DNA from 4 places in the Oceanobacillus sp. FSL W8-0428 genome. Region 1 is predicted to be linked to each of the others. Evidence: riboswitches for the same ligand, from Rfam matches in the RefSeq annotation. Region 1 holds a riboswitch; each other region holds the start of a gene.
The links. Region 1 has a riboswitch for thiamine pyrophosphate ahead of MKY30_RS18885 (ABC transporter ATP-binding protein). Riboswitches for the same ligand answer to the same signal wherever they lie in the genome.

Region 1 (7,915 bases):
AATTTGTTTCGGCATGGAAAGCGCTGAAGCAGTCAAAGAATTTGGACAATTAGCAAAAGAAAATGGCGGCGATGCTTATCGTGTTGATATGGGGGTGCCGGAAGAGCAAATGTATGGCTTGGAGGTATCTGATATTGATGGGAATATGTTAGAACCGATGTGGATGAAACAATAGGGTAATAAATGAATGGAAGAAATGTGGAGAGCTAATGATCTCGTCCTATTAATAATTACCAATAATGACAGGAACCAGCCTGACGCTAATATTGTGGTGTCAGGCATGGTTTGCATTTTTAAATGATATATGCTTAAATAAGCCTTAAGTATTTTACTTCTTTCTTATAGCATGCTGTAGTGTATTCGTTTCAAGAATAAAAACCATAATACACCCTGATTATAAAGGACACCGCTGAAAATAACGCTATGAATGCATCATGCTATTTAATCAGCACTTACAGGTAAACTATTAATTCTAAATTTCATATTTCTATAATCGCTAGGGGAGCAATTTTATTGCTGAGAAAGGAAACTTGACCCTTGGAACCTGATTTAGTTAACACTAACGTAGGGAAGTGAGGTTTACTTAAGTAGGTAATAATCTAGTTATGTACTCATTTCCCATTCATCAATATTTGTTGAGTGGGTTTTTTAATGCTCTTACAGTAGATTCAAATAGTAAGAGATACAATTTAATAAGAATGTAGGGGGACCAGTGTTGCTGGTTGAGATAGTATCCATAAGATAAAGACCCTTAGAACCTGATCTGGTTGAGACCAGCGTAGGGAACATGCAAAGTAATTTCTATCATATGGAAATGTGTGTACCCTGGGCTTCGTGTCCGGGGTATTTTTGTTTGAAGGGAGGCGTGCATATTCAATCTATTAACAAGTGTTATTAAGAAATAAACTTATACTTTTTATCAGAAAGAGGGTGAAAACGAAGGATGAGAGAACAAAATAATAAATTAGCACTTCAGTTTAAAAATGTCGATTTCCAATATAAAAATGATGCAGGGGAGATTCCCATTTTAAAAAACATGAATCTTTCTGTTGCAGATGGTGAATTTGTAAGTATTATCGGTGCAAGCGGCTCAGGAAAATCAACCATCTTTCGTCTTATTGTCGGGCTGGAAGAACTGACCGGTGGATCTATCTATTTAAATGAAAAACAAGTAACCGACCGTTCAGGAAAAGTTGGGTATATGCCTCAACAGGATTTATTAATGCCTTGGCGTACAGTTCAGCAAAATGCAGTTCTTCCGTTAGAACTGCACAAAGAAAGTCGTCTCGATAGAAGAGCTGTCGATAGCTTGCTGGAGGCGTTTGGTTTAAAAGGATACGAGAATAAATATCCGCATGAACTATCCGGTGGGATGCGCCAGCGTGTTTCCTTTTTAAGAGCTACTTTATCCGGTTCTAATGTGCTATTGCTGGACGAACCTTTTTCAGCTTTGGATGCGATGACCAGGTTATTTATGCAGGAATGGCTATTAGAACAATGGAAAGAGCAGCAATCTACTATTTTATTTATAACACATGATATTACAGAAGCATTATTTTTGTCTGACCGCATTTTTGTCATTACTGATACACCTTTTACAACATTTAAAGAGATTGAAGTGCCTTTGGAACGTCCAAGACGGCAACAGGATTTAGGAAATAAAGAAGTGACGGAGCTAAAAAATAATCTGCTGGATCAATTTCGGATGAGGGTGTAATCAATGAAAAATTATCTTTATTCTATTATTTTAATCACAATATTTTTATTTATATGGGAAGCAGGAGCGAGGTTTGTTAATACACCATTTATTTTACCGGCGCCGACTGAAATTGCGATAAAGCTATGGGAATTGAAAGCGGAGCTTCTGCTGCATCATCTTCCTGTTACACTGGCTGTTATTGCAATTGGCCTCGGTATTTCATTAGTACTTGGAATTATCCTAGCAATCAGTATGAATATATCAAAAGCATTAGAGCAAGCCATTTATCCTATTTTAATTACATCACAAACCATTCCTATTATTGCACTGGCACCTATTTTTGTACTTTGGTTCGGATATTCCATCTGGAGCAAAGTCATCGTTACAATTATCATTACCTTTTTTCCTATTACCGTCAGTACATTCGATGGTTTTCGATCAACAAGTAAAGAACTGAAAGAGTTATTTCAAACACTTGGCGCATCTAAAAGACAGCTTTTTTTCAAGCTGGAGGTTCCATCTGCACTGCCTTCTTTCTTTTCAGGGTTAAAAGTAGCCGTCCCCATGAGTGTGATTGGCGCTGCAATTGGAGAGTGGCTCGGTGCACAGGCTGGCCTAGGTTATTTTAGCCGGCGGATGATGACACAATTTAATGGAGCAGGAGTCTTCGCACCTATAGTCGTTCTCTCTTTAATTGGAATTATATTATTTATTACAGTTGTTTTGCTGGAAAAATATATATTGAAATGGAGAAGATCTTAGTATGAATAAATTAACAGCAATAGTTAGTATTCTAATAGGCTTTACAATTCTAAGCGCTTGTGGAAATGAAGAATCAAATGCAGAGGATAATAAAAAAGTAAACGGGACAAATACCGTTTCTATTATGCTTGATTGGTATCCGAATGCCGTACATAGTTATCTATACGTAGCAGAAGAGAAGGGTTATTTTGAGGAAGAAGGGATTGAAGTTGATATTCAATTCCCGGCAAATCCAACAGACCCTCTGACACTTGCGGCTTCAGGCAAGGTGACAATGGGGTTATATTACCAGCCCGATGTGATTGCAGCAAGAGCAAATGAAGATATTCCTGTTAAGTCTGTGGCTGCTGTCGTTCGTGAGCCGTTAAACCGGATTGTTTCCCGTTCCAATGATCCGATAGAATCGCCGAAAGAATTAGAAGGGAGGCAGGTAGGTTACCCTGGAATTCCGGTAAATGAGACAATTGTTAAAACAATGGTCGAGCATGACGGCGGAGATTATGAAAAAGTAGATATGATAAATGTAGAATTTGAATTAGGTTCTTCACTTATTTCTGAGCAGGTCGATGCAGTGAGTGGCATGTATGTGAATCATGAAGTGCCAGTCTTACGCAGTGAAGGGCATGCAATTGATTTTATTGATCCAGTAGATTACGGGGTGCCTGATTTTTACGAAATTGTCGCTGTGACAAGTGATGAAACATGGGATGCCGAGCGAGAATATATTGAAGCGTTTTGGCGCGCTGCGCGTAAGGGATACGATTTCATGGTTGAAAATGAGGAAGAAGCACTGCAAATCCTGCTGGATTATCAGGATGAAGTAAACTTTCCCCTGGAAAAAGAAATTGAAACAGAGAGCTTAACTATTTTATTACCAAAAATGGATTCAGAGCAGGGTTTTGGTACACAGGAAAGAGCTTCATGGGAAAAAACAGCGAATTGGTTAAAAGAATACGGCGTGATTAAAGAAATTCCAAATATCGATGATATATTTGTCAATATTGAATAATAATTTCTATAAAGCTGCTTATTTATTGTTCAAAGTATTGTTGGAAATCAGCCAAGTGCGTTTCAAGCAAGGGTTTCTCATGGTATACCGTATTTTTGGCACACCCGAATAGGTGGAAAACAGGCAGAAGTGGTATTAGAATATAAACATAGATTTTTATCTAAATCATAGGAGGCTGTGCATAATGATTAAAGTCGTTAACACATTACGAGTAAAAAAAGGAAAGGTAAATGAGGTCGCAGCATTATTCCAAAAAGCTAAGGCAGTACACATATTTGATGGATTTGTATTCATGGAAGTTTTGATAAAAGAAAATACAGCAGAGTATGATGAGCTGCAGGTTTGCACAACGTGGGATGATCACGCTTCTTTTGAGGTTTGGAGAGAAAGCAGAGAAACAAGAAAAGCTCATGAATCACAGAATAAAGAAGAAAAAGAAGATAGTCCAATCCTTGGAACGGAATTATCAATATTTGAAGTCTTTGTACAGCACCATCCAGCATAGTATCCTTTTATCTAAGTTTTGTTACACTATGATTATTCACAAAATGCCGTCTTCAACTGTTAAGAAGACGGCATTTTTATGAATAGATTTATGCATATTTCCCCAATAATTCATACAATAATCAATCAGTGAACGAATCAAACTGCTTATTAAAATAAATAATATTGCAATTAGGTATTGACAACTAATGTGATAATGATTATCATTATCATTACAGAAAGGGGTTTCTCTATCAAATTATTCTGTGGATTAATCAGATCACTCATTGTGTTACCCCCCAACCAACATATAGAGACTTGATAGAGATTCCTTCTCTTTTGTTATAGGTCATAAGAAATCCTGTAATTATACAAAACTGATTTCTTATTATATATACGAAAAATAAAGAATAGAGGAAAGAAAAATCTTATTTGTCCGGGTTAACGGGAAGATTTTTCTTTCCTTTCTTTTTTGATTTGATAAAAAATACAGTAGATTTAGGCTGTGATACAAACCTTTGAAGCAGTAAAATCTACGAAGAATTTTATAAAAAAATCGTTAATCAGAGATATAAAAGGGGGATGACAAGTAGTTATCAAACTTACTATTACGGAAAATAATTAACGCAATGAAGAAATATTTCAATTTTTTCATTTTCTTTACAATTAAATTAAAAATGTTCAGATAGATAGAATTTGCGTTTACAAGTTAAAAAGAAGGGTAGATAGTAGTTATTACATAGAAAGGGAGTTGTTATTATCAAGTATATTTCTTTAATCATTTTTTCTTTGGTTGGATTCGTACTCTTTGCAGGGACAGCAGCTGCTGAGAAGAATTATGAAGTAAAATCAGGAGATAATGTATACCGTATTGCCCAAAACTATCAAGTAGATGTAAATGCTGTCATTGCAGCAAATCCATCCATATCGGATCCTGCCTATATTGAAGCTGGACAAACAATAAAAATACCAGATGAAACTGGAGCTTCTTTTACTGTTACAGCCTATACAGCTGGACCTGAATCTACCGGAAAAGAACCTGGCGACCCTGCCTATGGTATAACGGCGTCTGGTGAAGAGGTAGAAGAAGGAAAAACAATTGCATGTCCGCAATCTCTTCCTTTTGGAACAAAAATACATATCTCAGATCTGAATGAAACTTACGTGTGTGAAGATCGGGGAAGCGCAATTACAAATGGCCATTTGGATATTTACATGGAAGATTTAGATGATGCACTTGAATTTGGAGTACAAGAACTTCAAGCTAAAGTGTGGACATATTAACTCTGAAAACTAGATTACAGATTTATAATGTTATTCATAACTTTACCACAAAAAAGCAGCCTGTTACCTCAAAACATTGGTATCAGGCTGCTTCATTTCTAACATCCTATAATAGAAGAAATAGAAAGTAAAATAAATGTGATCAATTAAATTATAGAGTTTTATAAGCTGCGAGTTGAATAACGTGCCCCAGTCCATTGTGTGATTTACCTTCAAAACGTTCCACTTCACCGTAATAAAAATGCTTGATTTTCCAGTCTGTAAAAATATCAAGTACTTCATATGGCGAGTATAAGAGACTGGAGTCTTTTCCACCATCAGTCCGGTAAGGAAGCTGACGATCAGAGCGAACCTCCATGATATAGATTCCACCCGGTCGAAGTGTTTTTTTGATTCCTTTCATTAAACGCTGACGGACAGAAGCATCTCCAATATGACCAAAAACATTCAATACTACATCCCATTGATTTTCTCTAAAAGGGCTATTTTGTGTTAGATCTACTAACTCTGTTTTTACCTCTACACTTCTTTCATCAGCAAGCCGCTGTAATTTGTTCAAGGCAACGGAAGAATAATCCCAGGCAGTAACCTGATGCCCCAATTCAGCTGCATAGACTGCATTACGTCCTTCTCCCTCTGCCAGAGTTAATAGATCAGAAGGAGGTTGATCGGGTAACATTGATTGAACAAAGACATTAGGGTCTTTTCCGTATCGGTATTCCTGATTATTATATAGTTCATCCCATTTATTGTTTGTCATTTATAATCTCCTTTCTTCCATAACATAATCATAATGTTATTAGCCTAAACTTTCATTTTTATTTTATTATCTGTTTATTTATGCTTCCAAGAGCATAGACTCTCTAAGATTGGTAGAAAGTTAATTCCTTAATCAGATAAAGCGTACTCTGCTTTTGGATGTACCTGCTGATGGAAAGGCTTGAAATAGAAAATCAGCAGTCTGCAGGTAATTATTTTGATAGACGTAAAAGCTTAGGCTCAGTGAAAATTTTATTATCGATAAAGGCATGAGTATGATCAGGTGCTGATGTCTGCTGCTCATAATGTTTGTGCATGGGAATCCAAAATTGCCGGTATTTCTCTTCAACAACCTGAGCCGAGTTAACCCAAGCTATATCTCTTTGCACAGCTCGATTCACCATGGTTTCGTTATCAATATCCAGCCAAATTACATAGTCCCAGTAATTAATAAGCTCTGGACGCAGAAGAAATATAATAACAATATCTTATTTCCTGCAGTATGCCATTGATCTGTGATCTCCTTGTCATGGAATGAATCCCAAAGAGACGTTCGGCATTTTCGATTTCTTTCAGATCCAAGAGGCTCCAATACGAAGTTGGCAAACGAAGTATAATCGAATCCATAATCATAATAAGCTTGCACCGTCCAATCACCTTGCTGCGAGCGATTTTTATGTTCAGGGTAATGGAAATGATTGATGGAAGACTGGAAAACTACACGTGTTTATTCGCGGATAGCTTCAGCCAGCTCATCGGATAATGTAGTTTTCCCCGCAGCAGATCGGCCATCTATAGCAACCCTTGTCGGATGGTCTAGATTTAATGAGACAATTTCATTGGCAAGAGCAGTGATTACAGCACGTCTCGATTTATTTGGCAGGGTAGACATGTTTCTTTCTCCTCCTGAAATCATATTCCATTAATTTATCAATATTTAAGTTATCTTCGCCGAAAATACATATCTAGCATATATGTTTTCTGAAAAAATTAATAGGTTCAAGTTGAAATTTTAAAAGTATCTATTAAAGAGAATGCACTTTATCACTTGACTAAGAACCAGCCCCCCTTTAATATGTATGCACTCGCAAATACTATAAGTTAATATAAAGATATTAGTTCATTTAATAAAAGGAGTGATTTTATCATGGCAAATTTAACAAGCGGCATTGATCATATCGGAGTTACAGTCCCAGATATTGAAGAAGCTACTACATTTTTCAAAAAAGCTTTTCACGCAAAAATTTCCTACGATAATAAGAAATTAGGTGATGAACCACAGCAGGGAGAGGATGTGGAAAAAACATTAGGTCTTAAAAAAGGGGCAAAGGTTATTCATATCCGTATTCTTTCTTTTGGTAATGGCTCCAGCTTAGAGCTTTTTAATTTTAAAAATACAGAGCAAAGAGAGCCAGTTATTGCTTCTGACCTGGGAGTACAGCACTTTGCATTTTATGTTGATGATATCCAGCAATCAGCTGATTATTTTGTTGAAGCAGGCGGGGAACTATTAACGGAACCAGGCGAGCTATTAGGAGATGTGGAAAATGGAGCAGGGGAATTTGTTTATGGACGTGCTCCATGGGGTATGCTGATTGAGTTAATAAGCTACAATCCAAATAAATTAGATTACCCTGAATATAGTGAAGCAAAAAGATTTACACCTTAAAATATATATTTAGGTCCATTTTTCATTTCATGGTTTGTATGGAGCATAATTATTCACTTGAAAATATACAAGCAGGATATACTTCAGTTTAATAACAAAATAGGAGTGTGTTAAAAATGACAAAAATTGCAGTATTAATAGGATCATTACGGAAAGAGTCATTTTCCAGGAAGGTTGCAAAAAATGTAATGGGGTTATTTCCGGATAAATTTGAAACAGAAATTATTCCGATTGGAGATTTGCCATTATA
Region 2 (7,915 bases), 1.6 Mb from region 1:
TTTCAATATAGTCGATTTCCTGTGGGTCAAATAAAATAATTTTATCCTCTACTTTGGCAGAAATTTTATTTAACTGAAAAGTTTGCTTTACTTGAGCCTCTTCTTCCGCTGTTTCTATCCCATCTATTTCTAAAGACTTTACTCTGTCTTTCTCCTCCGTTTCAACTTCGATTTGATGCAGGCCCTGTTCATCTAAACGATAGACCGTATCTGCAATTGTAATGGCACTCTCCGTACTTGTTGTTAAAATCAATACCGCTTTTTGCTTTTCCTGCAAAATCTCGACAAATTGATGAAGTACACGTTTCGTTTCTAAGTCTACATTTACCTCAGGCTCTTCAAAAATAACAACTTCTGATTCCTGCATTAATATTCTGCCAAATTGGACCCGGCGTTTTTCGGATCGATTCAACTGATGCATTTTCCATCTTGCTTTTTCCTCCAGTTGAACCAGCTGTAGAACTTCTTTTATAGAAGCCTTGCTTTGATATAAGGACCCGATAAATGTCAAATATTCCTTTACCTGTAACCGTTCATAAATACCTTCTTCATACCAGCAAATTCCTAAAGAGGAAAAGTATTTCTGCTTATCCTCCTCCAGTGTTTTATGGTGTATCTGAATAAAACCCTTTCGTACACTTTCTTCTCCGGAAATCATTTGCAGTAAGACTGCACGCACATTAACAGTGGACTGAATTGCTTTGATTTCTCCAGATTTTATTTCTATATCTATCCTCGGAAATAATGTTTGATCTCCTTGACGATATTCAATTTCGTTCATTCTTAACATGCTTTATACCTCTCTATCCATAAAGAATTCATTCCATTCTATTTTGATAGCTTTTAAGCCTGATTATTATTTCATGACAAACAGTTAAATCTTTGATACAGTAGATTCAAAGAAAATAATGAAAAGCAACTACTAGGGGAGCCCAAAACTGCGGGCTGAGAGGGAAGCATGCTTACTTTCCGACTCTTACAAACCTGATCTGGCTAATACCAGCGTAGGGAAGTAGTCAATCAACTTATGATTACTCTCAGTATACCAAATCAGGCTTCTCTATAAAGCCTGATTTTTTATTTTTACAAAGTAGTTTACTTTTCATTCCAAAAAGAAAAGCGAAAAGCGCCTGTTTAAAAACGTAGAGATTGCGCTCCCGATCTTTGGGGGTGGTTCGACTTTAGTCGAACTTCCTTCACCCTTGAGATAAAGGAAACATGCCCCTTTAGGGGTATGCCGACGTTAGGCTTCAGCCTGCTTTTAGTCGACCTTCCTTTACTTTAAACCGATGTTGACTTTCACCCGCAGGGCATAAGCGCGACTATACTTCTGTCTGCGCCTGACGGCTTGCCAATCAGTAAGTCTTCTTTATCGTAGGGCGTGACGTGAAATCTCTAAAGTTTGGCGCATGGAGCTAGACATATAGAGGAGATGATTGGATTGAAAAACCGTACACGCTTATTAACGCTGATGGCTGTTTTTATAGCTATTGGAACAATTGGCTCTCAATTGCTCTGGTTTCCCGCAGGGGTTGCCAGAGCTTATCCAGTACAGCATGCCATTAATGTCATTGCTGCAATCATACTTGGACCGGGGCCGGCAGTCATTGTCGCATTAATGATCAGCCTGCTCAGAAACCTTTTAGGTCTGGGAACACTCGTTGCTTTCCCCGGAGCAATGATTGGAGCATTTGTTGCCGGGGTATTATATAAGAAAACACAAAAATATTCAATGGCTGCTTTTGGAGAAATAATTGGCACAGGGATTATTGGTTCATTCTTTGCTGTTCCTATTGCGAATCTCCTGATGGGAAGCTCAGTAGGGGCACTTGCATTTATCCCGCCGTTTATTGTCAGCAGCGTCTCCGGCGCTTTGATTGGTTGGCTGTTAGTCAGCCGTCTGCCAGCACGGCAGTTTTCTTTAACAAAATAAATTATTTTACAATCCTAAGGAGGATTTTTATTATGAGTCAGGTTCGTTGTGCATTAACAATTGCCGGCACAGACCCGAGCGGTGGTGCTGGTATTCAGGCGGATTTAAAAACATTTCAAGAGTTAAAAACCTATGGTATGTCTGTAATTACTTCTGTTGTGGCCCAAAATACAACAGGAGTCCGTTCTGTTGAGCATATGCCTCTTTCTATGATTGAGGATCAACTGGATGCAGTCATTGAGGACATGCCAATTCATGCAGTGAAAACAGGAATGATTGCAAGTAAGCCAATGATGGAATTAATCGCTCAAAAATTAAGAAAGGTTGATGCGCCATATGTGATGGACCCTGTTATGGTTGCGACCAGCGGTGACGCTTTAATTAATGAAGAGGCCCGCAGCTTTTTGCGGCAGTATCTTCTTCCTTTAACGACGGTTGTTACACCAAATATTCCAGAAGCAGAATTTCTGACCGGCTTATCTATTGCGTCTACAGAAGATATGAAAAATGCTGCAGAATATCTCGTTCACGAGTATGATGTTGATGCTGCCTTAGTTAAAGGTGGACATCTAAAAGGACAGGCTGTTGATTTTCTTTATGACGGCAAACAGATGCATAGCTACGCTGCTGATCGTATTGATACAAAGAATACGCATGGAACCGGCTGTACCTATGCTGCTGCCATTGCTGCTTATTTAGGTAAAGGTTATCCACTTTCAGAGGCGGTAAAACACGCAAAAGCTTTTGTGACTGCAGCTATTTCCAAATCATTTGAGCTTGGAAAAGGGAATGGCCCGACGAACCACTGGGCAATCCGGGAAAATGCAGGAAGGGAGATCACACATGAATCCTGATATTATCCAGCAAGTCAGAAACAACACGCCTCTCATTCATCATTTAACCAATCAGGTTGTCATGAACTTTAGTGCTAACGGACTGCTTGCCTTTGGTGGCAGTCCTGTTATGGCAAAGGAATTAAGAGAAGCAGCAGATATGGCCAAAATTGCAGATGCACTTGTTTTAAATATTGGTACCATTTTAGAAAATGAAATTGAAGCAATGATTGCAGCAGGGAAAGCTGCCAATGAAAAGGGAATTCCTGTAGTTCTTGATCCTGTTGGCGCAGCTGCTACTTCTTTTCGGAAAGAAGTAATAGAAAGAATTTTACAAGATGTACGCCCAACAGTTATTAAAGGGAATGCAGGTGAAATTGCTTCCTTGGTTAATGCAGATATTCAAACACGGGGAGTGGATTCTATTGGGGAAGGAAATATAGATGATATTGCAGAAAAAGCCAGGAAACAATTTGATACTGCGATTGTAGTAACCGGAAAAACAGATGTTATCTATGCCGATCAGAAATTAATTTATAACCAGACTGGGCATCCGCTTCTCTCCAGTATTACCGGGGCGGGATGTTTATTAGGATCTGTTGTAGCAGCATGTCTGACTACTTCTTATCCAGTCGGGGAACAGCTCCGTACTGCACTCAGTTTCTACGGACTGGCCGCAGAGCATGCAGCAGAGCAGTCTCATGTGCAAGGACCGGGAACCTTTTTGCCAAGCTTTATGGATGCTTTATCCTTTACACCCAAGCAACTAAATGGAGGCACTGAAGATGGAATTTAATAGAGAACAATTAAGAAAATATTTTATTATGGGAAGCCAAAATTGTCACAGGGATCCTCACACTGTTTTAGAGGAGGCACTCACTGCAGGTATTACTTCATTTCAATTTCGGGAAAAAGGCACCGGCTCGTTAAATGGTGAGGAAAAGATTAAGCTGGGTAAAAGCTTGCGAGAGCAATGCCGAAAACATGATATTCCATTTTTTATTAATGATAATATTGAGCTGGCCGAGGAATTGGATGCAGACGGTATACATGTAGGGCAGGATGATATGCCTGTCAAGGAAGTCCGGGCTAAGTTCCCGGATAAAATCATTGGCCTGTCGATATCTACACCACAGGAGCTTGACCAAAGTCCGCTCGATTTAGTGGATTATATTGGCGTTGGACCAATTTTTGCAACTGCTACAAAAGAAGATGCAAAGCAGGCTGTAGGCTTAGAATGGATTCATACTATCCGCTCGCAGTTTCCAGACATACCTGTTGTGGCAATCGGCGGTATCCAGACAGATAACGCAAGCTCTGTTATAGAAGCAGGTGCTGATGGCGTTTCTTTTATTACTGCTGTTACAGAAGCAGATAATATTAAAGAAGCTGTAGATAAGCTTTAGTCTAGCTAGAATTAATGAAAGAACTTCGTCAGACTAGTTATTTCGCCCAATCTGTTTGTTATGAAGCGCAAATAATACAGATGCCTCATATGCTATTAAGGAACATTAGCCTATTAGAGGAGGAAAATTATGAGTTATTTTCAACCACAGCAGCCAAATGGCGAGGAAAACAAACAGAATAACCTGCCCGGAAAGATGCTAAATAATTATTTTCAGCCGGCACCACAGCATGATTATTCCAATGGATTCTTTGCAGGGGGTCCAGAAGGAGAAACTGGCGGGCCAGGCGGCTATTACCAGGAACAGCATCCTGCTGCTGATAATATGCCGTTTCAACATGGACAGCATAATCTTCCATCACAGGATCGAATTAGCAACTTCCCCCCTGGCTTTCCAGGCGGAGGTGGGAATGAATCTCCTTTCCCAGATTTTAATACAGATCAATTTGTAGATAATATGTTCCCCGGCCCTCCGAATAGCAACCAGGGGGGAAATGAAGGTGCTTTTCCAAGTTGGCCTCCAGCCCCGTCTACACCCTCTTTTCCAAACTTTCCAGGAAGTGGAGGAGGTCCCGGACAGCAATCAGGACCAGCAGAAATGGGCGGCATGAACAGCCAGCCTCCGATGGGACCGCCGCCAAACTTTGTACCGCAAAAACAACAGGTGCAGGCATTTGCTGTCGACCCTGGCGGGATCAGACATTGCATGTTCCGCTTCACTTATATTTGGCCAAATCGCGGCAACGGTTTTTGGGCCTTTCCGACATTTCTAGGCAGAAATTCTATTGCCGGATTCCGCTGGAATGGTTTTCGTTGGGTTTATTTTGGAATGGATTTAAATAGTATTGAATCCTTCCAATGTATGTAGCTATAAAAAGTAAATGAAATTAAAAACGAGCTGCTGAAAGCAAAATCTTTTCAGCAGCTCGTCTTATTTGAAATTTCTTCATTAATTATATTTCTTATCTTCTTTTTTACGCATCTCACGCTGCCAAATAAGCCCTTGTTCCAGCGCCATTTTCTTGGCAATCTTCGGTGCATTCCATAACGGCGGTAAAATCAATAACGATACTGGGACTGCCGTAATAACAATGGAATTTTGAATCGATGTAATACTATCTTCCCCGATTGTAAGAATAACTGCTGTGAAAGCTCCAAAAAGGACGGCCCATACTACACGCAGCCAGCGTGTAGGATTATCATGCCCTGTTAATGTTGCTGCCACTGTATAAGACATTGTATCTGCTGTTGTTGCAACAAAGATAATAGATACAAGCAAGAAAGCAACTCCCATTACTGTGCCTAAAGGAAGCTGATCAGTAATTGCCATAACTGCAGCTGGCATTCCGCCATCAGTTAATGCGTCAGAAATAGAACCCGGTTTTTCTATTTCAAAGAAAACACCTGTTCCACCGACAATGGAGAACCAGAAATTTGTTACAAGCGGTGCTACTACGGAAACTGCAATAACAAGCTCACGAATGGTTCTTCCTCTGGAGATACGGCTGATAAATACGATAAGCATCGGTGCATAGCCGATAAACCAAGCCCAAAAGAAAATCGTCCATCCTGCCAGCCATTCTCCATCTCCACGATAGAACATCATTTCAAACATATTTTGAATATGGACTCCTGTACCGCCGACAAACCCATCAATAATAAATGCGGTAGGTCCAATAATAAATACAATAATAGCTAAAAGAATTGTAAATTGAACATTCCAGTTACTTAAATGGTAGATTCCTCTATCCACTCCGGTAGCTGCTGAAATTGCTGCTACAGTAACCAGAACAATAACAACGATAATGCTTATTGTTAACGTATCCGGTATGCCAAACAAATGGTTTAATCCATAAGATATCTGCAAACCTAAAAACCCAAGCGGCCCCAATGTTCCTGCTGCTGTTGCAATAATAGAAAAGGAATCAGCCAACGTTCCAATTGCACTTTTTTCAAATATTTTATCTCCAAAAATAGGATATAACAATCCCCGCGGCTTTAAAGGATAGCCCTTTTGATAATGCACATACATCATTACAACAACTGCAAGTGTACCAAGAATTGCCCATGCAAGGAATCCCCAATGCATAAAGGCTTGAGCAAATGCTCCCTCTATATTATTAAATTCTCCTCCACCAAAAAGAGGCGGTGTAGACATAAAATGGTACATTGGCTCTGCTGCAGCCCAGAAGACTCCCCCACTAGCCAATAAAGTTACTAATATCATACATACCCAGCCAAAATAGCTATATTTTGGTTTATCCTGGTTTCCTAATTTTACTTTTCCATACTTTGAAAATGCCAGACCTAAGCCGATGGCAAAATTAAGGAATAAGAGTATTTGCCAATAAGCTCCAAACCAATCCGCAGAATAATTAAATAAGGTGTTTACTGCATTATCCACCATATCACTGTTAATCAGCGACAGGATAATAAATAAAACTAAAAATCCTCCACTGATATAAAAAACTGGCCAATCTAAACCTTTTCCTTTTTTTGACTTCACACTTTACCTCCTGATTAATGTAAGCGTCCAAAATATCATAAAACGTTATTTACAGACCTTTTTTGGATGAAAGCATTTTTCAGATAAATGCTTGACAAACTTTCATCCTCTCACTTGTTTTATTTGCACATGTTTATTTATTATAGTTATATGCTTCATACAATACAACTTATAATTTAGAGATGTATTCAACGAATAGCTTTGAATATAGAAGTATTTCCCTTATTAAATATTCCTAAACCCTTCTCATCCCCGAAAATAAAAAAATCTCGCCCAATTTAGCAAGATTTTTTCTCAGTCTATGTTATTCACCTTTTCAAAGCTTAAGAATTAATAATTTTATCAACTGTTTCTTCTACTTCATCTCTGGACATTTTTTCCTTACCGCTCTTCAAAGCATTTAATGTTTTATGTGCCAGTGCTAACGGTATCCGGCAGAAAAGCAGAATATTTTTGGTAGAGATTTGTGTCATATATTCATCAGCTTTTTGCAAATTCGCCTCTGCATAAGCAAACATTTCCTTCTTAGACCAGTCATTCGGAAAGAAGCCGACACCTCTTTCAGCATCTTCGTCAATATTTCGTAATATATTCACAGCCTGTAAACCCCGTCCATAGCCGATAGCCAGATCGCGGTCTGTTTCGGTGCCATCATACCAGTTCCAAATATCAGACAGCATTACACCGACGAGACCTGCTACATAATATGTATACTCATCTAAATCCTCTTTCGTCTTTACTTCCCAATCTTTCCCAACCCATTTAGCCATTCCTTCTGCCATTTCACTTGTAGAGTCCTTTACTTTTTGCTGAATATCCTCCGGGCAAAATTCAATCCAGTCAGCTAAGCGCAATGTCACTTCCGGAAGTTCCTTTTCATACGGTGCTACGAGCTGATGATAAGCCTCGCGGTTAAATACATCTTCCTTTAATAAATGGCTTGTCTCATTCAATAAATGCTGTTTTACTTCTGCATCCATTTCTTCATGGTCTTCCATTTCATCAACAGCGCGCATGCAGAGGTAAGCTGAACCAACTGTTTTCCGCAACGTTTTGTTCAACAGTTTAATGGGGATATAAAATGTTCTGCTCGTCTGTTTCAAAACCTTCATTGCATCTTTTTCTAATGTTGCTTTGTTACTCACCCAAAACTCCTCCTTATTTCATGCGTTATTACAAGTATAACAAACAAGTGCCTTTTTTTCCTTTAAAAGTGTTGAATTCTCATTAATTTTCAC
Region 3 (7,915 bases), 350 kb from region 1:
GAATACTTAAATCAAAAAGCAACTCTATTAAATTTAGATCAATTAAGTATTTTTGATGTGAATGCTCCTATTCAATCAAAGGTAGAAAAAAAGAGCTATGATGAAGGAGCAGCTTTTATTGTTGATCAGTTCCGGGGTTTTAGTCCACAGATGGCAGATTTCGCACAAATGGCATTTGAAAAACGATGGATTGAAGCAGAAGATCGGGCAGGAAAACGTCCGGGCGGATTCTGTACAAGCTTTCCTGCCAGCGAACAAACACGTATCTTTATGACCTATTCAGGAACTCCTTCTAATATAGCTACATTGGCTCATGAGCTGGGACATGGCTATCATCAGTATGTGATGAACGATGTGAACGGATTAAACCAAGGCTATGCAATGAATGTAGCAGAAACTGCTTCTACCTTTGCTGAAATGATTGTAGCTGATGCATCTGTGAAAATGGCTAAAACAGACGAAGAAAAACTGACATTGCTGGAGGATAAAGTATCGCGCAGTATTGCCTTCTTTATGAATATCCATGCACGGTTCTTATTTGAGAAGCAATTCTATGAAGAGCGTAAGCAAGGAATGGTAAGCACAGACAGATTAAATGAGCTTATGGTAGAGGCGCAAAAAGAAGCGTATTGTGACAATCTATCAGAATATGATCCGCATTTCTGGGCATCTAAGCTGCATTTCCATATTACTGGTGTGCCGTTTTATAATTTCCCTTATACTTTTGGATATTTATTCAGCCAGGGAATCTATGCATATGCACAGGATTACGAAGGAAACTTTGAAAAAAAATATACTGCTTTATTAAGAGATACAGGCCGATTGACAGTTGAAGAGCTTGCCGAAAAGCATCTGCAGGTTGACTTAACAAAACCTGATTTCTGGGAAAATGCAATAGAAATCTGTGAACAAGATGTCCAGGCATTTTTAGAATTGGCGAAGAAACTTCAAAAGTAGTATAAGCTATTGCGATTTACTGTAAAGTGATTTATACTGAACCTATACAAAAAAGTGAATAAAAAAAGCCTGCAAGGGGAGCCATTGGCTGAGAGTGAACATTATTCATGTTCTGACCCTTTGAACCTGTCAGTTAGCGCTGGCGTAGGGATTGTGGACTTTTTGATGGATATAAAAGTAATGTGTGAGCGGAGTTTTAGATGTTCTGTAGAGATGTACTCTCTTTTAAGAATATCGCCATCAAGAAGACTCCCTTGGCATTACTTTTTTGTTGTGTAAAAAAAGACTGTTGAAGCTATGAAAAAAATAAATTTGATTTTGGCATAGCGTCATGTATTTGGGGGAGAAGAAATTGAAAAATAAAACACTATTTTTAGTTGAGGTAGCAATATTTACTGCCTTCGCATTATTACTGGATATTTTACCGATAGGGTTTAAGCTCTGGCCACAAGGTGGCTCCGTATCTTTTGCAATGATTCCTATTTTTATTGTTGCTTTTCGCTGGGGACTTAAAGGCGGTCTTTTATCAGGGTTTCTTTGGGGAGTATTACAGGTTGCGACAGGGACGGCTTTCATTATGCATCCAGTACAGGGGATTATTGAGTATGGGTTAGCATTTACTGTTGTCGGCCTGGCAGGAATAGTCTCTAAACAGGTTGTGGAAAGTATAAAAGGTAAGCAGATGAAGAAAGCTTTTTCTTATATTTTAATTGGAGTATTTTTGGGTTCTGCTGCACGTTTTGTTTGTCATTATATTGCAGGAATGGTTTTCTTCGGATCTGCGGTAGACGGGCAGCCGGCCTGGCTCTATTCATTAATCTATAATTCATCTTATATGATTCCATCTTTTATACTGAGTCTAATTATTGTGTTTCTTCTGTTCTATAAACAGCCGAGAACATTAACAGGAAAAATTTAAAATAAAAGGGCAGAGAACACGCTGTTATTCAGTTTGGTATTCATAGACGGACGGTTATGTTCTTGAGAATTAATCTGTGAATAAACTATACTTTTGAAGAACTCCCTCACACAAAAAACCTGCAGCATTTATCGCTTCAGGTTTTTTTCTGTAAAGAATAAAGAATTAAATGTATAAGAGTGATCCGTTCCGAATTTTAATGACTCATGATTTGCATCGTTTTTGTTAAGTTTTATTAACATTTACTTATGTAATAGGCTATGTTCGTGAATAATGGTAGAATAAAGAAAATAAAAGAAATGATTACATGAAAAATAGAAGTAATCAACATTCCTGTTCAGCAGGAGAAAAAATGCTTCGGGGTGAAATTTTCATCTACGTAAGCATATATATGAAATAGGGGGGATTTTTCTAAATGGGAAAACAGATTCTAATTGTAGATGATGAGCAATCGATTGTTACTTTACTAAAATATAATATCGAAAATGCCGGTTTTACCACAGATGTAGCATACGATGGAGAAGAAGCTTATCAAAAGGCTGCTGCGGGTAACTATGAATTAATTATTTTAGATTTAATGCTCCCAAAACTAGATGGGATGGAAGTATGCAGGAAATTAAGAAAAAATGATATTGATACACCAATATTAATGCTTACAGCAAAAGATGAAGAAATTGATAAAATTCTTGGGCTGGAGCTTGGAGCAGACGATTATTTGACAAAGCCGTTCAGTCCAAAAGAAGTGGTTGCCCGAGTCAAAGCAATTATTAGAAGAACGCAGCGCCCACAGGAAAACAGTTACCAATCTATCAGAATAAAGGACTTGATTATTTATCCAGAACGCTATGAAGCAGAAATGAATGGAGAATTAATTACTTTTACCAGAAAAGAGTTTGAACTGCTGTACTATTTGGCTAAACATAAAGGAAAGGTTATTTCCAGAGATCAATTACTCAGCAGTGTGTGGGATTACGATTTTGTTGGTGACACAAGGATTGTTGATGTTCATGTAAGTCATCTGCGGGATAAAATTGAACCAAATTCAAAAAAACCTGTTTATATTAAAACAGTCCGTGGATTAGGTTATAAATTAGAGGAGCCGGTTTAAATGAAGATTTTATTTTCTAAAGCCTTGTTCCCCAATATACTTGGTATCACAATTGTCCTGATATTATCCGGATGGTTAATGGTACAAGCTGAAGGAAACTGGGTATTTACCATTGCTATTATTTTATTTGAATTTTTAGTGATTTCTATTATATTTATGCAATTCTATAATAAATACACGAGACCACTGAAAAAAGCTTCCAAAACAGTAAATGAAATGATTAGAGGAAATTACTCTGCCCGTTTCTATAATGGAAATAGTGAAGAAATGGAGCAATTGAGTAAAAATATTAATAAATTAGCCCGAAATATGAATGAGATTACCATTCAGGAGCAAATGCATGCTGAGCAGTTAACTTCTATTATTGACAACATGAAAAACGGTCTTGTCCTTATTGATGAGAAAGGATACGTCCATCTTGTAAATCGTGGATTTCTAGAGATGTTTCACGGAAATGAGAAACAATATCGCGGTCATTTATATTATGATGTATTTCAAAATGAGGCGATGCACGATGTTGTTCAAAAAACATTTCTATATGAGCAGCCAGTCAAACAACAATTTAAAAATAAACGCGGGTTGACTAAAAATTACATGGAGGTAATTGCCGCACCTATTTTTAATGAGCATAATATGATTAAAGGTGCTGTTCTGGTTATTTACGATATTACAGAATTAAAGCGGCTGGAAAAGATGCGCAAGGATTTTGTGGCAAATGTTTCTCATGAGCTGCGTACACCAATTACTTCAATACGAGGATTTGCAGAAACATTAAAAGAGGCACAGCATGATGAAAAAGCAGCAGAGGAATTTATAGAGATTATTTATAAAGAAAGTCACCGATTACAGTTACTCATTGAGGATCTATTAGAACTTTCCCGTTTAGAAAGAGAAGGTTTTCAACTGGAAAAAGAAGACTTTAATGTCAAACAGATGATAGATGCAGTTCTGCCGTCATTAGAACAAAAAGCAGAGAAGAAAGAGTTGAATTTGGCAACATCTATTTCCTCCGATATAAGCATTCATGCAGATGTTGAAAAATTAAAGCAGGTAATTATCAATCTTGTGGACAATGCAATTAACTATACACCTTCTGGAGGAGATGTGAATCTTAAAGTATCCGAGGATGAACATCGTGTCCATTTTTCAGTTGAGGATACTGGAATAGGGATGGAGCAAAAGGTAATACAAAGGATATTCGAACGGTTTTACCGGGTCGATAAAGATCGAAGCAGGAACACAGGCGGCACCGGTTTAGGTTTAGCCATTGTAAAGCATATTGTAGAAGTCCATCAGGGAGAAATCGTTGTGGACAGTGAAGTAAATAAAGGTACAGCCATACATGTATATATTCCGAAAGATTAAGTCATCGCTATGGTCATAGCGATGACTTTTCTCATTAACTCAACTTTCGCACCTTAAAAAATAACTTGCTTATCATAGAAACAGGTGTTGATTATTCCTTCCATCTATCTCTTGACAAAGCATAAACTCGATATAGAAAGAGGGTAACGTGTAAAGCTACCGCTGCGGCGGACCGTTTTGCTTTCCTAGGGACATGCTCTTCAGCTAACTTGAAAAGCGGTTTTCTTTTCAAATTAGCTGAAGCCGTCCCCATAGAAAGTGTAGTGGTTGGTTGCAGGAGCTATACACAATTTTCATTTCAATAGAAGGATGATTTAACAACATACAAGCAGGAAAAATGATGGAGATGTTTATTTTTGAATAGCAAGGTATAGATGCTTATTCTCAAGTGCGAAAGTTGAGTCATTAAATAAGCACTCATATCTAATTGTTATGAAGCAACTCTATAAAGGTTATCCTGTTTAGTAAGTAAATGTGCATATTATGCAGTTCTCTGCAAACATGATAAAATAATATTACTCAGATGATAGATAAAGGAGACGGGATTATGACTAAGAAGTTAATTTTAATTGACGGTAACAGCATTATTTATCGTGCTTTTTTTGCGTTACCGCTGTTAAATAATGAAAAAGGTGTCTATACCAACGCAGTCTATGGTTTTACAACGATGCTGCTTAGAATTTTAGAGGAAGAAAAGCCGACACATATGCTAGTTGCCTTTGATGCAGGTAAAACAACATTTCGCCATCAAACCTATAAAGAATATAAAGGTGGGCGGCAAAAAACTCCTCCAGAGCTTTCGGAACAATTTCCGGTCTTAAAGGAATTGCTTGATGCGTTTGATATTAAGCATTATCAGCTGGAGCAATATGAGGCAGATGATATTATTGGAACACTATCGAAGCAGGCAGATAATCAGGACTGGGAAGTGACTGTTATTTCTGGAGATAAAGATTTACTCCAGCTTGTATCGGATCATGTAACGGTCAGTGTTACCAAAAAAGGAATCAGTGATATTGAAAAGTATACACCAGAATATCTTCTTGAGAAAATGCAGGTAACCCCTGAACAGATTACAGATTTAAAAGGCTTGATGGGAGACAGCTCCGATAATATTCCGGGTGTTCCAGGTGTAGGTGAAAAAACAGCAACAAAGCTGTTAACACAATTTAATAGCCTGGAGCAGGTGTATGAGCATCTGGATGAAGTGAAAGGTAAAAAGTTAAAGGAAAATTTAACAACATATCATGATGATGCTGTCATGAGTAAAGAGCTGGCAACGATAAACAGAGATTCTCCAGTTGCGGTTGGTCTGGAAGATGTCATTTATGAAGGTTATTCAACAGGGTCTGTCCGGAATATTTTTATGGATTTAGGATTCCAATCATTATTGACACGACTTTCTGATTCAGAAGAAACAGAGGAAGAGGCCGTGGAACATAAAGAAATTAAATACGATATTGTGAACGATGTAACGGAAGAAATCTTCTCAGATGAAGATGTGATTGTTGTAGAAATGTTAGGCGAAAATTATCATACAGCACAGATTGAAGGAATCGGAATTGTAAATGACAATAAAAAAAGCTTTATTCCTACCTCTGCTGCAATGGAATCTTCTGTTTTTAAAAATTGGGCAGAAAACCCTAAAAAAAAGAAAATTGTATTTGATGCCAAACGGACAAAGGTTGCTTTACTGCGTAATGATATTCAAATTGAAGGAATTGTATTTGATGCCCTGCTCGCTTCCTATTTAATCAATCCTGCTGAAAATAATCATGATATTCCCGCTATTGCAAGCAGAAAAGGGAATTATGATTTATCCTTTGATGAAGAAGTTTACGGTAAAGGTGCTAAACAAAAAGTACCGGAAGAAGAAATTCTTAGCGAGCATGTTGTTCGAAAAACCAATGCATTGCTTGAATTATATCCGGAGATGGAAAAAGAATTAGAGGAAAATGAACAGGCAAAGCTCTTAAAGGAATTAGAAATGCCGCTTGCTCTGATTCTGGCTGAAATGGAGCATCAGGGTGTCTTAGTAGATGTCGAACGTCTGAAGGAAATGGGTGATGACTTAAAGGAAAGACTCAGCAATTTAGAAAAAGAAGTTTATGAATTGGCGGGCAAGGAATTCAATCTCAATTCACCGAAGCAGCTTGGTCCAGTGTTATTTGAAGATTTGGGACTTCCGGTAATTAAGAAAACGAAGACAGGCTACTCCACAGCAGCTGATGTGCTGGAGCAGCTTGCAGACCAGCATGAAATAATACCAAAATTACTTTTGTACCGTCAGCTGGGTAAGCTGCAATCAACCTATATTGAAGGTTTGCAAAAGGTGGTCCGCAAAGATACCCATAAAATTCATACGCGTTTTAACCAGGCTTTAACACAAACTGGCAGATTAAGCTCGGTAGATCCTAATCTGCAAAATATTCCTATCCGTCTAGAGGAAGGCAGAAAAATACGCGAGGCCTTCGTTCCCTCACAAAAAGGCTGGAAAATGTTTGCTGCTGATTATTCTCAGATTGAATTACGGGTACTTGCCCATATTGCAAATGATGAGAAATTGATTACTGCCTTTAAAAATGATTTAGATATTCATACGCAGACGGCAATGGATGTATTTCATGTTGAAAGGGACGAGGTTACATCGAATATGCGTCGCCAGGCGAAAGCTGTTAACTTTGGAATTGTGTATGGAATCAGTGATTATGGTTTATCACAAAACTTAGGTATTACGCGAAAAGAAGCCAAGCAATTCATTGAACGTTATTTTAACAGTTATCCAAGTGTAAAAGAATATATGGATGACATTGTTGTAGAAGCAAAACAAAAGGGGTATGTAACGACTCTGATGAATCGCCGCCGTTATCTACCTGATATTACCAGCCGAAACTTTAATGTACGCAGTTTCGCGGAAAGAACAGCAATGAACACGCCAATTCAGGGTAGTGCTGCCGATATTATAAAAAAAGCAATGATCGATTTAGACCATCGAATTAAACAAGAAAAACTGCAGGCCAAGCTTTTATTACAAGTTCATGATGAATTGATTTTAGAGGCGCCAGAGGATGAAATTGAAATCTTAAAAGAGATCGTTCCAGAAATGATGGAGAGGACCGTAGAGATTTCTGTGCCATTAAAAGTGGATTATTCTTATGGTGAAAGCTGGTTTGACGCGAAGTAAGGGGAAGAAAAAATGCCGGAATTACCAGAGGTAGAAACAATTAAAGAGACGTTGAAATTACTTGTCCAGGGCAAAACAATAGAAAATGTAGACGTGCTTTGGGCAAATATTATAAAGCAGCCGGATGATGCAGAGATATTTAAGCACCTGCTGGAAGGCCAAACCTTCCAGGAAATAAAGAGAAAAGGGAAATTTTTGCTCTTTTATTTAGATGATTATGTGCTCGTGTCTCATTTAAGAATGGAAGGGAAATATCGATTGCATGCACAAGCTGGGGAGATAGAAAAACATACGCATGTGATTTTCTATTTAAAAGGTGGCGAAACACTGCGTTATAACGATGTCCGCAAGTTTGGAACCATGCACCTGTTAACCAAGGGAA
Region 4 (7,915 bases), 2.1 Mb from region 1:
TATGGGTGGTACCAACTACCAAATGGCAAAATGGGCAGCAGAAGCGGCTGAAGCTAAAGGTGCTGAAGTAAGAGTATTAAAAGTACAGGAATTAGCTCCAGAATCAGTTATTGAAGGAAATCCGGTATGGAAAGCTACAGTGGAAGCAACAAAAGATGTTCCGGTTGCAGCTTCAGAAGATCTTGAGTGGGCAGATGCAATTATTTTCAGCACACCAACACGTTTCGGAAACATGCCTTCGCAAATGAAACAGTTTTTAGATATCCAAGGCGGGCTTTGGGCAAGCGGAAAAACCGTTAACAAAGTGGTCAGTGCGATGTCTTCTGCACAGAACCCGCATGGCGGTCAGGAAGCAACTATTCTGTCACTATATACCAGCATGATGCACTGGGGAGCAATCATCGTTCCTCCAGGTTACTCTGATGAATCTGTATTTGCAGCTGGTGGAAATCCATATGGAACTAGTGTTACTGTCGATCAGGATGGAAAAATGGTTGAAGATGTACAAGCTGCTGTGAAACATCAGGCAGAGCGCACAGTTACAGCTGCTGAATGGGTTAAAAAAGGAAATCAGTAATTAATGACATTAAAAAAGATGGTACCTCTTTCTATTTGGGGTATTGTCTTTTTTATTAGTATCAACATAGCTTGGTGAGTGTCGGTAATTACTTACATAAAAAATGAATCCTTTCTTGGTGCTTTATCGTAAATATAGATACAGCAATAAGAGAGGAAGAGCAGAAGATGGGAATTTTATTAGCAACTTTAATAAGTATGATTTTATACGTGATTGTAGCAGTTGTAGTAGCTTTTGCTTCATCGGTACAAACAGGGCGGGCGCTGAAATTTGCTTTTGGATTATTTGTTTTTGGTTTTATTGTTTTAGCCGTCATTAACTATTTTATGATGCCGGCAATTACTATTCCGAATATGCTATTGATTAATTTAATTACTGCTATTGTCCTTGCACCGGCTTTGACGGCAATATTAAAGCCGAATAATTTTATGGAGAAAAAGCTGTTTATACCATTGTTCAGCATTTTTGGATTAGGACTGTTATTATTTATCGCTGTAATCATTACCGGTTTTACAGTATTGGACAATGCACATAATACGATCACAGTAAATGAAGAGTCCGAGGCAAAGCCGTTATCTAAGGATGAAACACCGATTACAGTGGCCCCTGAATTTGCACGTAACAAGATTCAAAAGGCAATGAGTGTTGTGCCAAACGCCCAATTCTATGACTTAGGCAAGCTACAGGTACAGCAGGTGAGAGATGAAATTGTTTACGTTGCTCCTGTTGAATTCGCCGACTTTTGGAAGTTTGTCCGTGGAAAAGAAACAGCTGGGTACTTTACGATTTCTGCAACAGATGTAAACGCACAGCCAACGTTTGAAGAGGAGCCTATGGAATATACAAATTCCAGCTATTTTCATAAATATGTGCAGCGTGTAATTTATAATAAGTTTCCGCAATATATACAAGGTGGAGAAGCACAAATAGAAGTGGATGATGATGGAAAGCCATGGTATGTTCAAACCATTTATAAGCCGATGAATATTACAAATAAACCAAACCTGGATAAGCTTCAGGTTGTGGTGATTGATCCGGTCACTGGTGAAATGAATGCTTATCAAACAGACGAGGCTCCAGACTTTATTGAAGGATCTGTAAGCTCAGAAATGGCTACGTTAACGAATGATTATTATGGGAAATATGTTCATGGCTGGTTAAACAGCGTCTTTGGCAAGAGAGATGTGAAGCTGCCTAACCAATCTGGCACGGAATCTGGGGTTACACCAATGTTTGATGAGAATGGAGATATGTTTTATTTTACCGATATGACCTCCCCGAAGGAAAATATCGATTCTGCATTAGGCTATACATTAGTTAATGCACGAACCGGAGAGCTGACCTATTATGGCGGTAAGAAGAACAACGGTATTATGGACAGTGAAGGAGCAAAGCAAATCGTTAATAAGGAATTCCCGGAGAAGAAATGGGAAGGGTATATGCCTGTTCTATACAATGTTGACGGAAATCCAACCTGGGTTGTCAATGTACTGGATCCGAATGGATTGCATAAGCAGTATGCCTACATTAAAGCGAATGATTCAGACTTTGTCGTGTTTGGCGATACCGCAAATGCTGCTTTGGATGCCTATCGGATGGCTCTGTTACAGGATCCTGGAAACACGGGAGCTACTGGTGATACTGTCACTGAGACTGTTCAAGGAACCGTCAGTCGTGTAGTTGTGAACTCGACAGAGCAGGGGCAGATTATCCAATTTTTACTTGAAAACGATACAACGATCTATACTGTAAATGCCAGCAAGGCTCCATTAGCAATCTTTCTGGAACAGGGAGATAATATCGAGGCAGAAGCACAGCTGATGGATAATGGTACTGCAACCATTGAAGTGATGGAGATTGATGGTTTAACAGAATAGCAGCTAGATATACGCGTACCAATCCCTTATTGTTAAAAACGGCAATAGGGGATTTTTTTGATTTGTTGAAAGATGACTTTTCCATGTAGTTTAAGTATTGAGATTAGAATAATAAGAAATATTTTTTTTAGAATATCAAAATGGTTGTTGACTCTTGCCTTAGGTAGGAGTCTATTGTTTATTTATGAGGAGGTGAGTTTCATATGCTGACGGTTAAGCAAGTAGCTGATTTAACCGGAATAACGATCAAAACACTTTATCATTATCATAAGATTGGACTGTTAGAGCCGAGGGAAATCACAGAAGCTGGATATCGTTTATATGGGAAAAAGGAATTAGAAAAATTACAGCATATTTTGTTTTATCGTGAATTAGATTTTTCATTAGAGTCTATTCAGAAAATATTGTATGAGAAAAAAAGCCGTTACGATATGTTAATGGAACAAAAGAGACTGATAGAAGACAAGAGAGAACGAATGAATCTGATATTAAATACTCTTAACGAAACTATATATTTTGAGGAGCGTGGAGAAGTGATGGATAATCAAAATATGTTTAAAGGGTTAAATCAAGAACAATGGCAGGAACAGTTAAAAGAGCAAAATGAATATCTGCAGGAAACTTATCAATACGAAATCCCTGTAGATAATATTGAAGCGGAGGAATTAAATGAATCAGCCAGAGAATCGAAAGCGTTTATGGATAAAATGGCTTTTGCTTTAAAAAAGGGATGGACAGTAAATGATGAAAGGGTCAAGCAGCTTATCTCTGAGCATATTAAGTATATCAATGACAACATTATGAAGGTAGACTCACAAGGGTTTGTTGAATCAACGTGGTTTTTTATTACTGATGAATTTCACAAAAATATGTTAGAGAATCAACAAACAGGATTAACTTATTATTTGTATGCTGCTTCTGTTAACTATGCAAAGCAAGGCTAGACAAATTATTCATAAGCAGAAAAAAGAGAGACTGTAAAAATAACTTTGAAAATAAAAAATTATATGTTATCCTTTAATTGTAATTCGAAAATTAAATAGTCAACACTAGGGGAGCTTTTGGCTGAGACGAATATTCGGACCCTTTGAACCTGATCTGGTTAGCACTAGCGTAGGGAAGTGGCAGGAACATGACGATATATAATTCGATCGCTGAATTTTTATATAATCAGGGCCACTTATCCAATGGATGAGTGGCCTTTTTCGTTTCTTCCGCTGATTCTCGGGAAATGAAAGAAAGGAGCAATGGCATGGGCAAACAATTACATCTTATCAGTGATGGAAATTTTACTAAACAGCATTTGCAAATAATTAAGCGGATTCATAGAGATATTGATTTTCTGCATATCCGGGAGAAAAAGAAGACAGCAAAGGAAATCATGGAAATAATTGAAGCATTAGAAAGCATCGAATTTCCATTAGCGAAAGTAATTGTAAATGACCGGGCTGATATCGCTGTGATGAAACAGTGTGCAGGTGTCCAGCTGGCACATCACAGTCCTTCCATGCCGCTTGTGAAAAAGTGCTTCTCTGCGCTCTTAACAGGGAAGTCTGTTCATTCCTTACTGGAAGCAGAACAGGCTCAACGGGAAGGGGCAGATTATGTGCTGTATGGTCATCTCTATCCCAGCAGGTCCAAGCCTGGCCAGCAGCCGAGAGGATTAGCTGACCTTCGGGAAATCACCAATGTATTATCTGTTCCGGTCTACGCTATTGGCGGGATTACTCCGGAACGAACGAAAGAAGTAATGAAGGCAGGGGCAGCCGGGGCAGCGATAATGTCCGGTATTTGGAAGGCGGATAATCCGGTGCAAACTGTCGAGGCTTACCGGGAAGTGTTGGATACTTGGGAAGGTGGGTGAAGGTGAAAAAACAGTTTGATCAAATTATTGTAGGCGGTGGGGTAATTGGCTGTTCTATTGCTTATCAGCTGGCTAAAAGAGGCTATCGGGTGCTGATAGTAGAAAGGGATCAAATCGGATGTGAGGCATCAAGTGCTGCAGCTGGAATGTTAGGAGCTCAAGGAGAATTTGCAGAGAAGAGCCCTCTTTTCCAATTTGCACAAGAGAGCAGAGCATTATTTAAAGATTTATCCGAAGAGCTGTATGAAAAATCAGGGATTGATATTCAGTATATTCATAAGGGGATTATGAAGCTTGCTTTTCATCAGCATCAGTACAACAAGCTGAAAACAATCGCTGCATTTCAGAGAGAAGAGGATAATCCTGCTTATTTGCTGTCCGTAGAAGAAGCAAGGAAGATGGAACCAGGCTTAACAGAGAATCTTCATGCTGTTCTTTATCTGCCCAATGATGGTCAGGTTTCTGCCCGTCATCTTACGGAGGCATTCACCCTGGCTGCCTATCATCATGGTGCAGCTTTGCGTGAACAGGAAAAAGTAATTGAGCTGTTGATAGAAAATGGAGCAGTTCATGGAGTCCGGACAACAAAGGGAGCTTATTATGCTGATCAAATCGTTATTGCAACAGGTGCCTTTGGAGATGAACTGCTGCCTGAAGATTATGGCACAATTCCGGTGAAGGGGGAATGTCTGCTGCTGGAATTAGAAGAGAATTTATTTCAAACTACGCTTTGGATGGATGGCTGTTATCTCGTTCCAAAGCAAGGGGAAAAAGTGATTGTTGGAGCATCTTCCATCCCCGATAAAACAGATAAGCATGTTCATGCTGCGAGCGTTCACAAGCTATTGTCACGAGCACAGAAAATGGTTCCGCGGCTGGGAGAAGCGAGGATAAGCAGTTTTTGGGCGGGAGTCAGACCTGCCACAGCTGATGAACTTCCATACTTGGGAGAGGTTCCAGATGTTGCTGGTTTATATACGGCAAAGGGACATTACCGGAATGGCATACTGCTATCGCCAATTACGGGAATCTATATGGCAGATTTAATAGAGAATAAACCGGTTAATCCATTTTATTACGATAGCTTTAGCTTGAATCGTCAAGGCAATAAACTGGAAAAGGCAGGTGAGTCACAATGAAAATAACAGTGAACGGCAATGGATTAGAAATTCAGGATGAGGTAAAGCACATCAAAGGTCTAATTGATTTTCTGGAATTGGAAGATAAACCTTTGATCATTGAGCATAATCAGCAGATATTGCAAAAGGAAGAGCATGAAAAAGCTGTACTGGAAAATGGAGATAAGGTTGAGATCGTTCATTTTGTTGGAGGGGGTTAAGAAATGCTTAAAGTTGGAAACTATCAATTTAAATCTCGTTTATTTTTAGGAACAGGAAAATATCCTGATTTCGATATTCAAAAGCAGGCGGTAGATAAATCAGGGACAGAGGTACTCACCTTTTCTGTAAGAAGGATGAATATTTACGATCCCTCACTGCCAAATTTTTTAGAAAAAATTGATGTGGATCGATATACGTTTTTACCAAATACGGCAGGTGCGAAGGACGCAAAAGAGGCCGTGCGCATTGCTAAACTAGCTGCTGCTTCGGGACGATGTGATATGGTGAAAGTGGAAATTATTGGATGTAATAAAACATTGCTCCCAGATCCTGTTGAGACATTAAAAGCTACAGAAGAGCTGGTGGCAGAAGGCTTTACCGTACTTCCATATACATCAGATGATGTTGTGCTGGCCAAAAAACTGGAGGAAGCAGGTGCGCATGCAGTGATGCCCGGAGCTTCACCAATTGGAAGTGGTCAAGGGATTATCAATCCTTTAAATCTCTCTTTTATTATCGAGCAGTCATCAGTACCTGTTATTGTTGACGCAGGTATCGGATCGCCGGCTGATACAGCTTATGCCATGGAACTGGGAGCAGATGGCGTTTTATTGAATACAGCAGTTTCTGGAGCGGATAATCCTGTGAAAATGGCTGAAGCGATGAAATACGCAGTGGAGGCAGGACGGCTGGGATATGAAGCAGGAAGAATTCCAAAGAAAGACTATGCTGTAGCCAGCAGCCCTGAGGAAGGGATCAGCGTTGGAAACTAATCGTTATCACCGCCAAATATTATTTGCTCCAATTGGTGAAGCCGGTCAGGAAAAACTGATCCGGAGTCATGTGCTGATTGTCGGTGCAGGCGCGCTGGGATCAAGCAGTGCAGAAGCGTTAACCCGTGCCGGTGTTGGTCAACTAACAATAATTGACCGGGATTATGTAGAAGAAAGTAACCTGCAGCGGCAACAGCTGTTCAGTGAAGCGGATATGAAGCAGAAGATGCCAAAAGCGGTTGCCGCCAAACAAAGGCTTTCTGAAGTGAATAGCCACGTTAAAATAGACGCAATTGTTGGAGATGCCGAGATAGATATACTAAGGGAAATCGTACCTGAGACAGATTTGATCATCGATGCTACGGATAATTTTGAGACGAGGCTTTTACTGAATGATATCGCGCAAAAGTATCAAAAGCCCTGGATTTACGGAGCAGTTGTAGCCAGCTATGGAGTTACCTTTACTGTTCTACCTGATAAAACGCCTTGTTTACAATGTCTGCAGGAATATATTCCTGCTAACGGTGCTACCTGTGACAGTGTCGGAATTATTCAGCCTGTTGTGCAAAAAGTTGTTTCCCAGCAAATAACAGAGGCGCTAAAGCTATTAACAGGTAACGAAGCAGCTTTATCAGGAAAGTTTATATCTTTTGACCTTTGGAAAAATGAGCATACGGAAATGGAGGCAGAAGCATTACGCAAACCAGATTGCCCATCATGCTCATCGAAAAGAAGCTATCCCAATTTAGCCTATGATTCCCGGCTGAAAACAGCTGTGTTATGCGGAAGAAATACAGTCCAGCTACGCCCGCAGCGTAAACAGACGGATTTGGATGAAGTGGCAAAAGAGCTGAAGAAAAATAAACAAATTAAATTGTTTCAAAATCCTTATTTGCTTTCGTTTGAAGTTGATTCTTTCCGGATTGTTCTTTTTCAGGACGGAAGAGTATTGGTTCATGGGACAATGGATTCGATAGAAGCAAAAAATATTTATCACCGCTATTTGGGGTGAGAGTACTAAAATAAGAAGATGCTGGTGTTTCTTAGAAAAAAAGCCATATTTTATTCCGTCCTTATTATCATCGCCTCTTGTCTTTACAGGGGCGATTTTTTCTCGTCAATAATAATGAAAACTGTATGTGGATTAAACAAAAAAATCTATTTATAAGAATGAAATTATTATTCGATATGGATATAATGGATAATACATAAACAGGATGCAATTGTCTTAATAAAAATTGAAGGAGAATAGATATGACAAAAGAAAATAAAAAAGTACTTTTTCAAGAGGAACAGGAAGAACTACTGAACAAATTAAAGACACGCTTTGAGAAAAATATGAATCGTCATGAAGGTCTTGACTGGAAGCAAATCCAAACAAAGCTGGAAGGCAATCCAGAAAAATTAGCTTCTCTATATAAAATGGAGAAAACGGAAGGGGAGCCTGATTTAGTCGGCTATGATAAGGAACAGGATGAATATAT

Region 2: linked by a shared signal. The riboswitch ahead of thiW (energy coupling factor transporter S component ThiW) and the one ahead of MKY30_RS18885 (ABC transporter ATP-binding protein) in region 1 are both predicted to bind thiamine pyrophosphate.
Region 3: linked by a shared signal. The riboswitch ahead of thiT (energy-coupled thiamine transporter ThiT) and the one ahead of MKY30_RS18885 (ABC transporter ATP-binding protein) in region 1 are both predicted to bind thiamine pyrophosphate.
Region 4: linked by a shared signal. The riboswitch ahead of MKY30_RS08595 (thiamine phosphate synthase) and the one ahead of MKY30_RS18885 (ABC transporter ATP-binding protein) in region 1 are both predicted to bind thiamine pyrophosphate.

What each region holds. Positions count from the first base shown of each region.
Region 1 covers NZ_JBBORB010000001.1:3,935,891-3,943,805, reverse strand. Annotated here, with positions in the region: gene MKY30_RS18890 (glyoxalase) at 1-175, shown strand, start outside; TPP riboswitch at 489-588, shown strand; TPP riboswitch at 693-802, shown strand; gene MKY30_RS18885 (ABC transporter ATP-binding protein) at 944-1,717, shown strand; gene MKY30_RS18880 (ABC transporter permease) at 1,721-2,461, shown strand; gene MKY30_RS18875 (ABC transporter substrate-binding protein) at 2,463-3,470, shown strand; gene MKY30_RS18870 (antibiotic biosynthesis monooxygenase) at 3,655-3,975, shown strand; gene MKY30_RS18865 (LysM peptidoglycan-binding domain-containing protein) at 4,743-5,237, shown strand; gene MKY30_RS18860 (class I SAM-dependent methyltransferase) at 5,389-5,997, opposite strand; gene MKY30_RS18855 (hypothetical protein) at 6,724-6,888, opposite strand; gene MKY30_RS18850 (VOC family protein) at 7,144-7,665, shown strand; gene MKY30_RS18845 (NAD(P)H-dependent oxidoreductase) at 7,782-7,915, shown strand, end outside.
Region 2 covers NZ_JBBORB010000001.1:2,333,371-2,341,285, reverse strand. Annotated here, with positions in the region: gene MKY30_RS10935 (LytTR family transcriptional regulator DNA-binding domain-containing protein) at 1-790, opposite strand, end outside; TPP riboswitch at 915-1,028, shown strand; gene thiW (energy coupling factor transporter S component ThiW) at 1,442-1,933, shown strand; gene thiD (bifunctional hydroxymethylpyrimidine kinase/phosphomethylpyrimidine kinase) at 1,966-2,787, shown strand; gene thiM (hydroxyethylthiazole kinase) at 2,777-3,562, shown strand; gene thiE (thiamine phosphate synthase) at 3,552-4,172, shown strand; gene MKY30_RS10910 (hypothetical protein) at 4,302-5,039, shown strand; gene MKY30_RS10905 (BCCT family transporter) at 5,121-6,677, opposite strand; gene MKY30_RS10900 (squalene/phytoene synthase family protein) at 7,001-7,822, opposite strand.
Region 3 covers NZ_JBBORB010000001.1:3,587,367-3,595,281, forward strand. Annotated here, with positions in the region: gene MKY30_RS17100 (M3 family oligoendopeptidase) at 1-957, shown strand, start outside; TPP riboswitch at 1,022-1,126, shown strand; gene thiT (energy-coupled thiamine transporter ThiT) at 1,289-1,876, shown strand; gene MKY30_RS17110 (response regulator transcription factor) at 2,292-2,984, shown strand; gene pnpS (two-component system histidine kinase PnpS) at 2,985-4,349, shown strand; gene polA (DNA polymerase I) at 4,897-7,533, shown strand; gene mutM (DNA-formamidopyrimidine glycosylase) at 7,546-7,915, shown strand, end outside.
Region 4 covers NZ_JBBORB010000001.1:1,847,883-1,855,797, forward strand. Annotated here, with positions in the region: gene wrbA (NAD(P)H:quinone oxidoreductase type IV) at 1-577, shown strand, start outside; gene MKY30_RS08585 (DNA-binding protein) at 745-2,454, shown strand; gene MKY30_RS08590 (MerR family transcriptional regulator) at 2,658-3,398, shown strand; TPP riboswitch at 3,496-3,591, shown strand; gene MKY30_RS08595 (thiamine phosphate synthase) at 3,707-4,318, shown strand; gene thiO (glycine oxidase ThiO) at 4,321-5,457, shown strand; gene thiS (sulfur carrier protein ThiS) at 5,454-5,657, shown strand; gene MKY30_RS08610 (thiazole synthase) at 5,661-6,431, shown strand; gene MKY30_RS08615 (ThiF family adenylyltransferase) at 6,421-7,443, shown strand; gene MKY30_RS08620 (DUF4256 domain-containing protein) at 7,686-7,915, shown strand, end outside.